Regions from separate parts of the Streptomyces sp. NPDC013455 genome, predicted to be linked through region 1. Evidence: riboswitches for the same ligand, from Rfam matches in the RefSeq annotation. Region 1 holds a riboswitch; each other region holds the start of a gene.
The links. A riboswitch is a leader RNA that binds a small molecule or an ion and turns the genes downstream of it on or off. The one in region 1 is predicted to bind cobalamin.

Region 1 (4,406 bases):
CCTCCTGCTGCGCCGCCGCGGCCGGTGACGGAGGCGGGAAGGGCCCGCGAGAACCGACCTTTACGTGCTCCTGACAAGTCCGCCTTTCCGTGGCACCCTGCCCTCACGCACGTCGATCCGCACCGCTCTTCGTTCCCCCACCCTGCCCGGACCCGACCGGTCCTGGCACGGCAGAAGGAGACCTGTGTGAGACGCCATCGCACTGCCGCGGGCATTCTGCTGGCCGTCGGAGCCCTGTTCACCGGCGGCCTCGTGCACGCCGGGGCCGCGAACGCCACGACGGCTCCCGGACCGTCGGCCGCGGCCCACACCCCCTCGGCGGCCGAGCAGCACAAGGCCCGCACCTTCTGGACCGCCGAGCGCATGCGCGGCGCCACCCCCCTCGACCTGCTGCTGACCAGGAAGGCGGCGGACAAGGAACTCAAGGCCCCTCGGAGCAGCGGGCGTTCCACCACGGTCGCGCCCACTCCCGCCCTCGCCTCCTTCCCGCAGGCCGGTGCCCCGTGGACCGGCGGCGGTGCCGTCGTGGCGACCTCCGGGCGGGTGTTCTTCACCTTCCAGGGGCGCACCGCCTCGTGCACCGGGAACGCGGTGACCAGCCAGAACGCCAGCACCGTCATCACGGCCGGCCACTGTGTGAAGTACCAGGGCAGCTGGCACACCAACTGGGTCTTCGTCCCGGCCTATGACAACGGCAACGCGCCGTACGGGCAGTGGACGGCGGCCAAGACGCTCACGACTCCGCAGTGGGAAGCGAGCGAGGACATCAACTACGACGTCGGCGCCGCGGTCGTCGCCCCCCTGAACGGCGCGACGCTCACCTCGGTCGTCGGCGCACAGGGCATCCAGTTCAACGGCGGCTACAACAAGCCGATGTACGCCTTCGGCTTCCCCGCCGCGTCGCCGTACGACGGCACGAAGCTCATCCACTGCAGCGGGAACAGCTCCAAGGACTTCCTCTTCTCGCAGGATCACAGCCTCGCCTGCAACATGACGGGCGGATCCAGCGGTGGCCCCTGGTTCACCGGCTTCACCGAGGCGACCGGCACCGGGCTCCAGGTCTCCGTGAACAGTTTCGGCTACACGTTCCTGCCGAACCGGATGTTCGGTCCGTACTTCGGTGACGTGGTCAAGGCCCTGTACGACAAGGCCCAGGTGTCGTAGCGCCCCCCGCCCGGGGAACCGGCCCCCGCGGCAGCCGCGCCACGCCGGGCGTGCGCCGCCGCGGGGGCCGGTCGTCCGCCCGATGTGCGGGATCACCGGCGGTGCCGGGAGGCCCGCGCCGCACCCGCCACGCAGCCGTGACCGGCTTGACCCTCGGTTCCGTCCCGTGTTCCACGTCACCTTCCGGATGCCGGACGTGACCGCACGCTCTCCCGGACGGCCCCGTAGGCTGAGCCGTGCAGCTGGTTCGCCCCGTCCGCCAGGCGGGATGCGTCGTAAGAGGGAACCCGGTGTGAATCCGGGACTGCCCCGCAGCGGTGAGCGGGAACGACCGCCGTCATACGCACTGGGCCCGGCGTACAGGGCCTGGGAAGCGACGGCCAGTAGGTGTCCTCACATCGTGAGGACGTGCCCGCGAGTCCGAAGACCTGCCGGCCGCCCGCGTGCGGACCACTCGTGCGCGGACATCCCGGTGACCTCGCGGGCGGTCGGCGTGCACACCGGACGGACGGCCACGGGCCGCTGCCGTCCGGTTCCTCACCCCTTCGCGTCCGCGTCCCGTCCCCGGGATCTCAGGGATTCATCTCGCGAAGGAGATCTCCGTGACCACCACGTCCGCAGCCGCGGCAGCACGGGCCACCGTGTACGGCTACCCCCGCCAGGGCCGGCACCGGGAACTGAAGAAGGCGGTCGAGGGCTACTGGAAGGGCCGCGTCGGCGCCCACGAGCTGCACGCCACCGGCGCCGAACTGCGCCGCTCCAACTGGCTGGAGCTCGCCGGGGCCGGCATCCACGAGGTCCCGACCGGCGACTTCTCGTACTACGACCACGTCCTGGACACCACGGTCATGGTGGGCGCGATCCCGGCCCGCCACCGGGCGGCCGTCGAAGCGGACGCCCTGGACGGCTACTTCGCCATGGCGCGCGGCACGCAGGACGCGGCTCCGCTGGAGATGACGAAGTGGTTCGACACCAACTACCACTACCTGGTGCCCGAGCTCGGCCCGGGCACGGTGTTCGCCGCCGACCCGGGCAAGCAGGTCGCGGAGCTGAAGGAGGCCCTCGCCCTGGGCCTGACCCCGCGGCCCGTGCTCCTCGGGCCCGTCACCTACCTGCTGCTCGCCAAGCCCGCGCCGGGCGTGGCCGCCGGCTTCGACCCGCTCACCCTGCTCGACCGGCTGCTGCCCGTGTACGCCGAGATCCTCGCGGACCTGCGCGCGGCCGGCGCCGACTGGGTGCAGCTGGACGAGCCGTCCCTGGTCCAGGACCGCACCCCGGCCGAACTGAACGCCGCCGCCCGCGCCCACCGCGCGCTCGGCGCCCTCACCGACCGGCCGAAGCTGCTGGTCGCCTCCTACTTCGACCGGCTCGGCGAGGCTCTGCCGGTGCTGGCCAAGGCACCGGTGGAGGGCCTGGCCCTGGACTTCACGGGGCCGGCCGCCGCCAACCTGGACGACCTCGCCGCCGTGGGCGGCCTGCCCGGCAAGCGTCTGGTCGCCGGTGTCGTCAACGGCCGCAATGTCTGGGTCGACGACCTGGAGAAGTCCCTGGCCACGCTCGGCACCCTGCTGGGCCTGGCGGACCGGGTGGACGTGGCCGCCTCCTGCTCCCTGCTCCACGTGCCGCTCGACACCGCCGCCGAACACGACATCGAACCGCAGATCCTGCGCTGGCTCGCCTTCGCCAGGCAGAAGACCCGTGAGATCGTCACGCTCGCCAAGGGGCTCGCCCGCGGGACCGACACCATCGCCGCCGAACTGGCCGCCAACCGCGCCGACCTGGCCTCCCGAGCCGGCTCGCCGATCACCCGCGATCCGGCCGTCCGGGCCCGGGCCGCGGCCGTCACCGGGGACGACGCCCGCCGCCGTCAGCCGTACCCCGAGCGCACCGCCGCCCAGCGCACACTGCTCGGCCTGCCGCTGCTGCCGACCACCACCATCGGCTCCTTCCCGCAGACGGGCGAACTGCGCACCGCCCGCGCCGCTCTGCGCGCAGGCCGGATCGACAGGGCCGGCTACGAGGAGCGCGTCCGGGCCGAGATCCGGGAGGTGATCGGGTTCCAGGAGAAGGCCGGGCTGGACGTCCTGGTCCACGGGGAGGCCGAACGCAACGACATGGTCCAGTACTTCGCCGAACAGCTGACCGGCTGCCTCGCCACCCAGCACGGCTGGGTCCAGTCCTACGGCACCCGTTACGTCCGTCCCCCGATCCTCGCCGGTGACATCTCCCGCCCCGAGCCGATGACGGTGCGCTGGACGACGTACGCCCAGTCCCTCACGGACCGGCCGGTCAAGGGCATGCTCACCGGCCCGGTCACCATGCTCGCCTGGTCCTTCGTCCGTGACGACCAGCCCCTCGCCGACACCGCCCGGCAGGTCGCACTCGCACTGCGCGACGAGGTGGCGGACCTGGAGGCGGCCGGCACGTCGGTGATCCAGGTGGACGAGCCCGCGCTGCGCGAGACGCTGCCGCTGCGTGCCGCCGACCGGCCCGGCTACCTGGAGTGGGCCACGGAGGCGTTCCGCCTCACCACCGGCGGGGTACGCCCGGACACCCAGATCCACACCCACATGTGCTACGCGGAGTTCGGCGACATCGTCCGGGCCATCGACGCCCTCGACGCCGACGTGATCAGCCTGGAGGCCGCCCGCTCGCACATGCAGGTCGCGCGCGAGCTGGCCGCGCACGGCTACCCGCGTGAGGCCGGCCCGGGTGTCTACGACATCCACTCGCCGCGCGTGCCGAGCGTCGAAGAGACGGCCGGGCTGCTGCGCGCCGGGCTCCGGGCGATCCCCGCCGAGCGGCTGTGGGTCAACCCCGACTGCGGCCTGAAGACCCGCGGCTGGCCCGAGACCCGCGCCTCGCTGGAGAACCTGGTGGCCGCGGCCCGTGTGGTCCGCGAGGAACTCGCCGGTTCCTGACGGCCACCCGGCCGCCGCCGGCACCGCCCGCCGGTCCGGCCCCCGCCCGCGAGGCGGGGGCCGGACCGGTGCGGTGTGCGCGGGCGGGCGGCGGACGTACCATCCACGGCGTGCGCACCGAGCGCCGGTGCGCACGCCCATGACGACAGCAGCAGGAGTGACCGCGTGACCAGCCGAGTTGTCCTCGTCTCCGCCGCCATGAGCACGTCTCTGCGGCAGGCGCGCTTCGACGACGGCGGCTCCCTGGACGACGGCGGTCTGGCCGAGGCCAGGTCGGCGGCCGGGACGCTGCCCGCCGCGGCCCGGGTACTCCTCTCGCCC
Region 2 (4,406 bases), on a different contig from region 1:
CCAGCGGGCCTCCAGGTACTCGAAGTTGAAGGCCTGTCCCAGTTCGTCGGGGCGGGCGTACAGGGCGCGGCGGGCGTCGGGGACCCATGCCTCGGCCACGGCGGTGCGCGGCGGGTGGTAGGCGTCGAAGATCTTGCGCCAGTCCCGGTAGATCTCGTGGACCTCGTCCCGGTCCCAGTACGGGTGGCTGCCCGGCTCCACGTGCAGCAGGGCCTCCTCGCCGGTCGCGCCGATGTCGCCGACGTCCCGCAGCGGCTCGGCGAGGTCCTTGGCCAGGCCGTGGGCGACGTCGACGCGGAAGCCGTCCACGCCCCGGTCGGACCAGAAGCGCAGGGTGGCGCGGAAGTCCGCGCGGACCTCCTCGTTCTCCCAGTTGAGGTCGGGCTGCTCGGGGGCGAAGAGGTGGAGGTACCACTCCCCGTCGGGGACCCGCCGCCAGGCGCTGCCGCCGAACACGGACTGCCAGTCGGTGGGCGGGAGTTCGCCGTGCGCACCGCGCCCGGTCCGGAAGACGTACCGGTCCCGCGCGGCGGAGCCGGGCCCGGCGCGCAGCGCCTCCTGGAACCAGGGGTGCAGGTGCGAGGTGTGGTTGGGGACGAGGTCCACGACGACCTTCAGACCCAGCCGGTGGGCCTCGGCGACCAGGGCGTCGAAGTCGTCCAGGGTGCCGAGGCGCTCGTCGACACCGCGGTGGTCGGCGACGTCGTAACCGCCGTCGGCGAGCTCGGACGGGTAGAAGGGGCTCAGCCACAAGGCGTCGACGCCGAGCGTGGCGAGGTGGTTCAGCCGTTCGGTGATGCCTTTGAGGTCGCCGAGGCCGTCGCCGTCGGCATCGGCGAAGCTGCGCGGATAGACCTGGTAGATGACGGCCTGCCGCCACCAGTCGGGGTTCCTGGACGAGAGGTCCGGCGAGAGGTCTGCCATACGGGCTCCCAGGGGACGGACGACGGTACGGACTCTGTATCTGTCCACATTGCCCGGAAAAGCAACCTTCCAGCGGGCGGTCAGGGGCCGCAGTGCTCCAACAGGCCCTGTACCTGCGTGTCGACCACCCGGTAGCGCACCACCCGCCCCTGCTTCTCGCCCGCCACCACGCCGGCCGCCCGCAGCAGCCGCAGCGCCTGGGAGACGGCGGGATCGTTCATCCCCGTGGCGATCGCCAGGTCGGAGACGGCCAGCGGGCCGGTGCGGTGCAGGGCGAGCAGCAGTGCGAGCCGATTGGGGTCGGCGAGCAGGGAGAACCGGTCGGCCCAGGCGCGCAGCCGGGCCACGTCGCCGATGGCGGCGATCGCCTCGCACACCCGGTGACCGTCGATGGTCCGCCGGTCGGCTCGGTCGGCAGGCACGAGATGCATGCCGCCATCCTCCCAAACCCATATGTGATCTTGAATACCTGCACGGCTGAGCAGCTGTGCAGGGAGGGCCCGCGCCCCCTACTGTGGGCGGGCCGTGGTGCTCGGGAAGTCGATGCGAAGTCGACGCGGCCCTCGCCACTGTGATCGGGGAGTTCCCGTTCCGTCCGGCACCGCCGGGCCACTGGTCGTACGACTGGGAAGGCAGGAACGGCGGACGCACGACCCTCCCGCGCGCTCGGCTTCGCTCGCGCGGGGGCACCCGTAAGCCAGGAGACCGGCCACGGCAGCTCATGAAAGATCCACGAGGTGCTGGAGCTGACCGCATGAACCCGCCCGGGACATCCCTGCCCGAGTCCAGGCCCGCGTCCTTCCGCTGGCGACGCGAGGACACCGTCAAGACGGCCGGGCTGATGGCGGTGATCCTCGCCCTGCACGTCGTCGCCTTCGGCATCCTCTTCCTGCTCGTCGCGCCCGAGCGCTACGAGGTCGGCGACGAGGTCTTCGGCGTCGGGCTCGGCATCACCGCCTACACCCTCGGCATGCGGCACGCCTTCGACGCCGACCACATCGCCGCGATCGACAACACCACCCGCAAGCTGATGGCCGACGGCAAGCGGCCGGTGTCGGTGGGGTTCTGGTTCGCGCTCGGCCACTCCAGCGTGGTGGTGCTGCTGGCCCTGCTGATCGCGGGCGGCACCTCGCTCGCCGGGAAGGTGATGAACGAGGGCTCCGCCACCCACCAGGTGCTCGGCTTCCTCGGTACGACGATCTCCGGCACGTTCCTCTACCTCATCGCCGCCCTGAACCTGGTCGCCCTGGTGGGCATCCTGAAGGTGTTCCGGGCGATGCGTGCGGGCTCGTACGACGAGCGGGAGCTGGAACAGCACCTGGACTCGCGCGGCTTCATGAACCGCGTCCTCGGCCGGCTGACGAGGTCCGTGTCCCGGCCCGGCCAGATGTACCCGCTGGGCTTCCTCTTCGGCCTCGGCTTCGACACGGCCACCGAGGTCACGCTGATGGTGATGGCGGGCTCGGGCGCGGCGGCCGGCCTGCCCTGGTACGCGATCCTCTGCCTGCCCCTGCTCTTCGCCGCCGGGATGAGCCTGTTCGACACGCTCGACGGCACGTTCATGAACTTCGCCTACCAGTGGGCGTTCTCCAACCCGGTCCGCAAGGTCTTCTACAACCTGGCCATCACCGGCCTGTCCATCGCGGTCGCCTTCTTCATCGGCACGATCGAACTGGTCGGCGTGGTCCACGAGAAGTTCCACCTCGACGACCCGGTCACCGGCTGGGTGGCCGGCCTCAACCTGGACAGCGTCGGCTACCTCATCGTCGGCCTGTTCGTGGCGGTGTGGGCGGCGGCGCTGGCGTACTGGCGGCTGGCCCGGGTGGAGGAGCGCTGGACCGCCCGGACGCCGGCCGCCTCCGCCGAGTAGCCGGGGCGAGGCACCCCTGGGGGGTGTCCCACCCCCTAGCGTCGGACCGTCTCCAGGTACAGCTTCACGTACCGGTCGACGTCCACTTCCAACGCCACGTCGACCAGCGCCCGTTCGCGGCCGCCCTCGTGGATCTCGGACTCGCCGAGGCGGGGGCGGCGGTCGACGACGGTCTGGCCGCGGGACGGACCGGGGGCGAGGGAGACCTCGACCGGGAGGAGGCTGGTCGTGATGCCCGCCGGGTCGGCGACCGCGCACACCGCGCCGGCGTCGCCGAGGCCGCCCGCCTCCTCGGCCTCCGGCGGCTCGCCCTGGTGGGCCGGCCGGTGGGCGAGGAGCTCGCCGGCCAGGCGGGTGCCGGGCTCGCCGCTGGTCCGCAGCCGGTGCACCTCGTCGCTGCCCACGACGACCTGACGGAAGACGTCCAAGCCGTACATCGTGATCGGCACCCCGGCCGTGAGCAGGATCGCCGCGGCCTCGGGGTCGTGCCAGACGTTGAACTCCGCGACCGGCGTGGCGTTGCCGACCTCCACCGCGCCGCCCATGAACACGATCCGCTCGATGTTGCGGGTGACCTCCGGGTGGGTGCGCAGCAGCAGCGCGATGTTGGTCAGCGGGGCGGTCGGGACGAGGGTGACCGGCCGCGGGGAGGCGAGGATCTCGCGGTGCAGGAGGGTGACGGCGTCGACGTCCGCCGGGGCGCGGGTGGGTGCGGGCAGGCCCAGGTCCCCCATGCCGTCGGTGCCGTGCACGTGCCGGGCCGAGCGGGCCGGTTCGAGCAGCGGGCGCTCGGCGCCCCGGCCCACCGGGACGTCGGGGGCGCCCGCCTGCTCCAGCACGGTAAGCGTGTTGCGGACCACCCCGTCGACGTCGGTGTTCCCGGCCACGCAGGTCACCGCCCGCAGGTCCAGTCCCGGGTGGCGTACGGCGAACAGCAGGGCCAGGGCGTCGTCGACCCCGGTGTCGCAGTCGATGATCACGGGGATGGGCTGACCGGTCACGGCGGACTCCTTCCGTCGTGCCGACCTTAGATCAGGCCCACAGCGCGGTGCCGCGTGCCGCCACCCGTTCGGCGATGCGCGCGAGGAGGTCGCCCCCGGGCAGCGCACCGGGCCGGCGGCCGTCGCGCAGCCGCAGGGCGGCCAGCCCGGCGCCGGCCTCCCGCGCACCGATCACCGCCTGGTACGGCACCAGGCGCGCCGCGCGGACCCTGGCCCCCAGGGTGCCCTCCTCGGGCCCGGCGAGTTCGGCGCGCAGGCCGAGCGCGGCCGCCTCCCGGACCAGCGCCGCCGCCTGCTCCCGCTGGTCCTCGGCGACGGGCAGCACGGCCAGCTGGACCGGGGCCAGCCAGGCCGGGAGCGCGCCGCCGTGCGCCTCCAGCAGGTGGGCGACGGCCCGCTCGACGCTGCCGATGATGCTGCGGTGCACCATCACCGGCCGGTGCCTGGCGCCGTCGGCGCCGATGTAGTGCAGGTCGAAGCGGGCGGGCTGGTGGAAGTCGATCTGCACGGTGGACAGGGTGGCCTCGCGGCCCGCCGGGTCCGCGATCTGCACGTCGATCTTGGGGCCGTAGAACGCGGCCTCGCCCTCGGCCTCCTCGTACGCCACCCCG
Region 3 (4,406 bases), on a different contig from region 1:
GGCGCCCTGAAGCCGAAGATCGCGGTGACCATGTCCGCCGTCCTCAACCTCGTGGGCGCCTTCCTCTCCGTGGAGGTCGCCAACACGATCTCCAAGGGTCTCGTCGACGAGAGCGGCATCCGTCCCGAGGTCATCTTCGCCGCCCTGGTCGGCGCGATCCTCTGGAACCTGCTGACCTGGCTGGTGGGCCTGCCCTCCAGTTCCTCGCACGCCCTGATGGGCGGCCTGGTCGGCGCCACCATCGCCTCCGCCGGCTTCGGCGCGGTGCACGGCGACGTCCTGGTCACCAAGGTGCTGCTGCCCGCGGTCGCCGCGCCGATCGTGGCGGGTCTCGCGTCGCTGCTGGCCACCCGGTTCTCGTACGGCATCGGCGGAACCGCCGACGGCGAGGCCACCCGCAAGGGCTACCGCGCCGGCCAGATCGCCTCCGCCGGCCTGGTCTCCCTCGCCCACGGCACCAACGACGCGCAGAAGACGATGGGCATCATCACCCTCGCGCTGATCGCGGGCGGCGCCATCGCGCCCGGCTCCAACCCTCCCACCTGGGTGATCCTCTCGGCCGGCCTGGCCATCGCGCTCGGCACCTACATCGGCGGCTGGCGCATCATCCGCACCATGGGCAAGGGCCTGACCGACCTGGAGCCGCGCCAGGGCTTCGCCGCGCAGACCAGCGCCGCGACCGCCATCCTGGCCTCCTCCCACCTCGGCTTCTCCCTCTCCACCACGCACGTCGTCTCCGGCTCCGTGATGGGCGCGGGCCTCGGCCGCAAGGGCGGCGTCGTCCGCTGGTCGACCGCGACCCGCATGTTCATCGCCTGGGGCCTCACGCTCCCGGCCGCCGCGCTGGTCGGCGCGGGCGCCGAGGCCGTCACCGACCTGGGTGACTGGGGCACAGCCGCCGTCGCCGTCTTCCTGGTCGCCGCCAGCGCCGCCATCTGGAAGATCTCCCGCCGCGAGGTCGTCGACCACACCAACGTGATGGCCGACACCGACGAGCCGGCCGGCGTGGTGACCACCGCCATCGCCGCCGTGACCCCGCCGCCCGTCGGCGCGGTCACCGAGGACCTGACGGCCACGATCCCCGCCCCGGCCGCCGAGCCGGCCCCGGCCGCTCCGCCGGCCGCCACGGTCTGACCCCGAGCACACGGTTACTGAAGGAAGCATCCCCATGAAGATCGACTGGGCGGCCCTCGGCTCCGTCTTCGGCGCCAGCCTCGTGTTCAGCGTCGGCCTGGTGACCCTGTTCACGCTCGGCATCGCGGGCCTGAACCGGCGCGAGAAGGCCACCGCACAGGGTGGCTCCGCCGGCCTCGCCGTCACCGGCGCCTACGTCTGCTTCGCGGCCTGCGCGGCGGCGGTGGCGTACGGCATCCACCTCATCGTCGCCAAGGGCTGACCGCCCGGAACACGACGCCGGCCCTGCCGGGCCCGCTGCGGCGGTGGCCCGGCAGGGCCGACGCGTGTCCGGGCGCGGGAGCCGAGAGGGCGTGACGGACACGGAGGGAACCCGCGGTGGCGAGGCGTACGCGCCCGCGGAGCCGGTCTCCGTGCGGGGGGTGCGGGGCGGATCGGTGCAGGCCGCTCCCCCGAGCGGTTCTCGTCGCGCCCCGGTCCCCCGACGCCCCGCGGCGGGCTGCCGGTGTGGGCCTCAGCACAGTCCGGCATCCCAGGTCAGAGGCAAGTTGACGGCCGTTCCGGGTGCGTGGTGGACTGCCCAGGCCATAACGGCGGCAGAAGAGGAAGCCGGTGCGAATCCGGCGCGGTCCCGCCACTGTCACCGGGGAGCCATCCCCGGGAGCCAGGAACTCTCGCCGCCGATTCACGTCGAACCAGGGCGCGGACACCCTGAGTGAGGACACATATCGCCATGCTCGGCTGCCGTTCGAGGACCGATACCAGGCCCGCTCCTGTGCCCACGGCCGGCTGAGCCGATGGGTGCCGACCGCACGTACGCGTACGGCGCCGCCGCCGGCCTCCTCGGTGACCTGCTCCTCGGCGATCCGCGCCGCGGGCACCCGGTCGCCGTGTTCGGCCGTGCGGCCGGGGCCGTGGAAGGCGCGCTGTGGCACGACCACCGCGGCTGGGGCGCCCTGCACACCACCGTGTGCGCCGGCGGCGCCGTCGCCCTCGGGGCGCTGGCCGCACGCGCCGTACGCCCCTCCCGTACCGCCTCCCTCGCACTGACCGCCGCCGCCACCTGGGCCGTCGTCGGCGGTACCTCGCTCGCCCGGGAGGCCCGTGCCATCGGGCGCGCCCTGGAGGCCGGGGACGTCGAGGCGGCCCGGGCCCGGCTGCCCCATCTGTGCGGCCGCGACCCGCAGGCGCTGGACGCCGACGGCATCGCCCGGGCCGTGGTCGAGTCGGTCGCGGAGAACACCTCGGACGCCGTCGTCGGCGCCCTCGTGTGGGGCGCCGTGGCCGGGGTGCCGGGGCTGCTCGGGTTCCGGGCGGTCAACACCCTGGACGCCATGGTGGGTCACCGGTCGCCGCGCCACCTCCGGTTCGGCTGGGCCTCCGCCCGGCTCGACGACGTGGCCGGCTGGCCGGGGGCGCGGCTGACCGCCGTGCTCGCCGTACTGGCCGGACCCGATCCGCGCGGCGCCGTGCGGGCGTGGCGGGCGGACGCGGCGCGGCATCCGAGCCCCAACGCGGGCCCGGTGGAAGCGTCGTTCGCGGGCGCGCTCGGCGTCCGCCTCGGCGGCACCCTCTCCTACGGCGGCCGGGTCGAACACCGCCCGGTGCTCAACGGCGCCTCGGGACGGGCCGTCCGGGCCGGCGACATCGAGCGGGCCGTACGGCTCTCCCGCCGCGTCGGCCTGCTCGCCCTCGGCACCACACTCGCCGCACGCCGACTCCTGAAAGGACGTGGGAAGTGAACGGTGGTCTCCTCGTCGCCGGCACCACCTCGGACGCCGGCAAGAGCGTCGTGACGGCCGGCATCTGCCGCTGGCTGGTCCGCCAGGGCGTGAAGGTCGCGCCGTTCAAGGCGCAGAACATGTCCCTCAATTCGTTCGTGACCCGTGAGGGCGCCGAGATCGGGCGGGCGCAGGCGATGCAGGCCCAGGCCTGCCGCCTGGAGCCGACCGCGCTGATGAACCCGGTGCTGCTCAAGCCCGGGGGCGAGCAGAGCAGCCAGGTGGTGCTGCTCGGCAAGCCGGTCGGGGAGCTGAGCGCCCGCGGTTACCACGGCGGACGCCAGCAGCGGCTGCTCGGCACGGTCCTGGACTGCCTGGCGGAGCTGCGGGGCACGTATGACGCGGTGATCTGTGAGGGGGCGGGGAGTCCCGCCGAGATCAATCTGCGGCGGACCGACATCGTCAACATGGGCATCGCGCGCAACGCGCGGCTGCCCGTGCTGGTGGTGGGGGACATCGACCGCGGGGGCGTCTTCGCCTCCTTCTTCGGGACCGTCGCCCTGCTGTCGCCCGAGGACCAGGAGTTGGTCGCCGGGTTCCTGGTGAACAAGTTCCGGGGCGATGTCGGCCTGCTGGAGCCCGGGCTGGAGATGCTCCGGGAGCTGACCGGGCGGCGGACGTACGGCGTGCTGCCGTTCCGGCACGGGCTCGGCATCGACGAGGAGGACGGGATGGGGGTGTCGCTGCGGGCGCCCGTCCGGGAGTCCGCCGTCGCTCCCCCGGTCGGCGAGGACGTGCTGCGGGTCGCCGTGTGCGCGATACCGCTGATGTCCAACTTCACCGATGTGGACGCGCTGGCCGCCGAACCGGGCGTCGTGGTGCGGTTCGTGGACCGGCCGGAGGAACTGACCGACGCCGACCTGGTCGTCGTCCCGGGGACCCGGGGCACGGTCCGGGCGCTCGCGTGGCTCCGGGAGCGGGGTCTCGCCGACGCCCTGGTCCGCAGGGCCGCCGAGCACCGGCCCGTCCTCGGCATCTGCGGCGGCTTCCAGATCCTCGGCGAGCACATCGAGGACGAGGTCGAGTCGCGTGCCGGCGCGGTCGACGGGCTCGGCGTACTCCCCGTCCGGGTGCGCTTCGCCCGGGAGAAGACCCTCACCCGGCCGGCCGGCGAGGCCCTCGGTGAGCGGGTCGAGGGGTACGAGATCCACCACGGGGTGGCCGAGGTCACGGGGGGCGAGCGCTTCCTGGACGGCTGCCGGGTCGGCCAGACCTGGGGCACCCACTGGCACGGCTCGCTGGAGTCGGACGGCTTCCGGCGCGCCTTCCTGCGCGAGGTGGCCGCCGCCGCGGGCCGCCGCTTCGTGCCCGCGCCGGACACCTCGTTCGCCACGCTGCGCGAGGAGCAGCTCGACCGGCTCGGCGACCTGATCGAACAGCACGCGGACACGGACGCGCTCTGGCGGCTCATCGAGTCGGGCGCGCCGCAAGGACTGCCTTTCATTCCACCGGGAGCGCCCGCATGAGCACTGTGTTGTTGTTGTCGACCGC

Region 2: linked by a shared signal. The riboswitch ahead of ABZ576_RS26260 (HoxN/HupN/NixA family nickel/cobalt transporter) and the one ahead of metE (5-methyltetrahydropteroyltriglutamate--homocysteine S-methyltransferase) in region 1 are both predicted to bind cobalamin.
Region 3: linked by a shared signal. The riboswitch ahead of ABZ576_RS30180 (cobalamin biosynthesis protein) and the one ahead of metE (5-methyltetrahydropteroyltriglutamate--homocysteine S-methyltransferase) in region 1 are both predicted to bind cobalamin.

What each region holds. Positions count from the first base shown of each region.
Region 1 covers NZ_JBEYCX010000006.1:243,614-248,019, forward strand. Annotated here, with positions in the region: gene ABZ576_RS13280 (endonuclease/exonuclease/phosphatase family protein) at 1-28, shown strand, start outside; gene ABZ576_RS13285 (peptidase) at 187-1,164, shown strand; cobalamin riboswitch at 1,391-1,615, shown strand; gene metE (5-methyltetrahydropteroyltriglutamate--homocysteine S-methyltransferase) at 1,767-4,085, shown strand; gene ABZ576_RS13295 (histidine phosphatase family protein) at 4,251-4,406, shown strand, end outside.
Region 2 covers NZ_JBEYCX010000018.1:147,480-151,885, reverse strand. Annotated here, with positions in the region: gene ABZ576_RS26270 (glycoside hydrolase family 13 protein) at 1-924, opposite strand, end outside; gene ABZ576_RS26265 (metalloregulator ArsR/SmtB family transcription factor) at 1,005-1,355, opposite strand; cobalamin riboswitch at 1,434-1,653, shown strand; gene ABZ576_RS26260 (HoxN/HupN/NixA family nickel/cobalt transporter) at 1,679-2,794, shown strand; gene ABZ576_RS26255 (nucleoside hydrolase) at 2,830-3,795, opposite strand; gene thrS (threonine--tRNA ligase) at 3,827-4,406, opposite strand, start outside.
Region 3 covers NZ_JBEYCX010000024.1:105,534-109,939, reverse strand. Annotated here, with positions in the region: gene ABZ576_RS30190 (inorganic phosphate transporter) at 1-1,134, shown strand, start outside; gene ABZ576_RS30185 (hypothetical protein) at 1,169-1,396, shown strand; cobalamin riboswitch at 1,690-1,831, shown strand; gene ABZ576_RS30180 (cobalamin biosynthesis protein) at 1,932-2,876, shown strand; gene ABZ576_RS30175 (cobyric acid synthase) at 2,873-4,381, shown strand; gene cobN (cobaltochelatase subunit CobN) at 4,378-4,406, shown strand, end outside.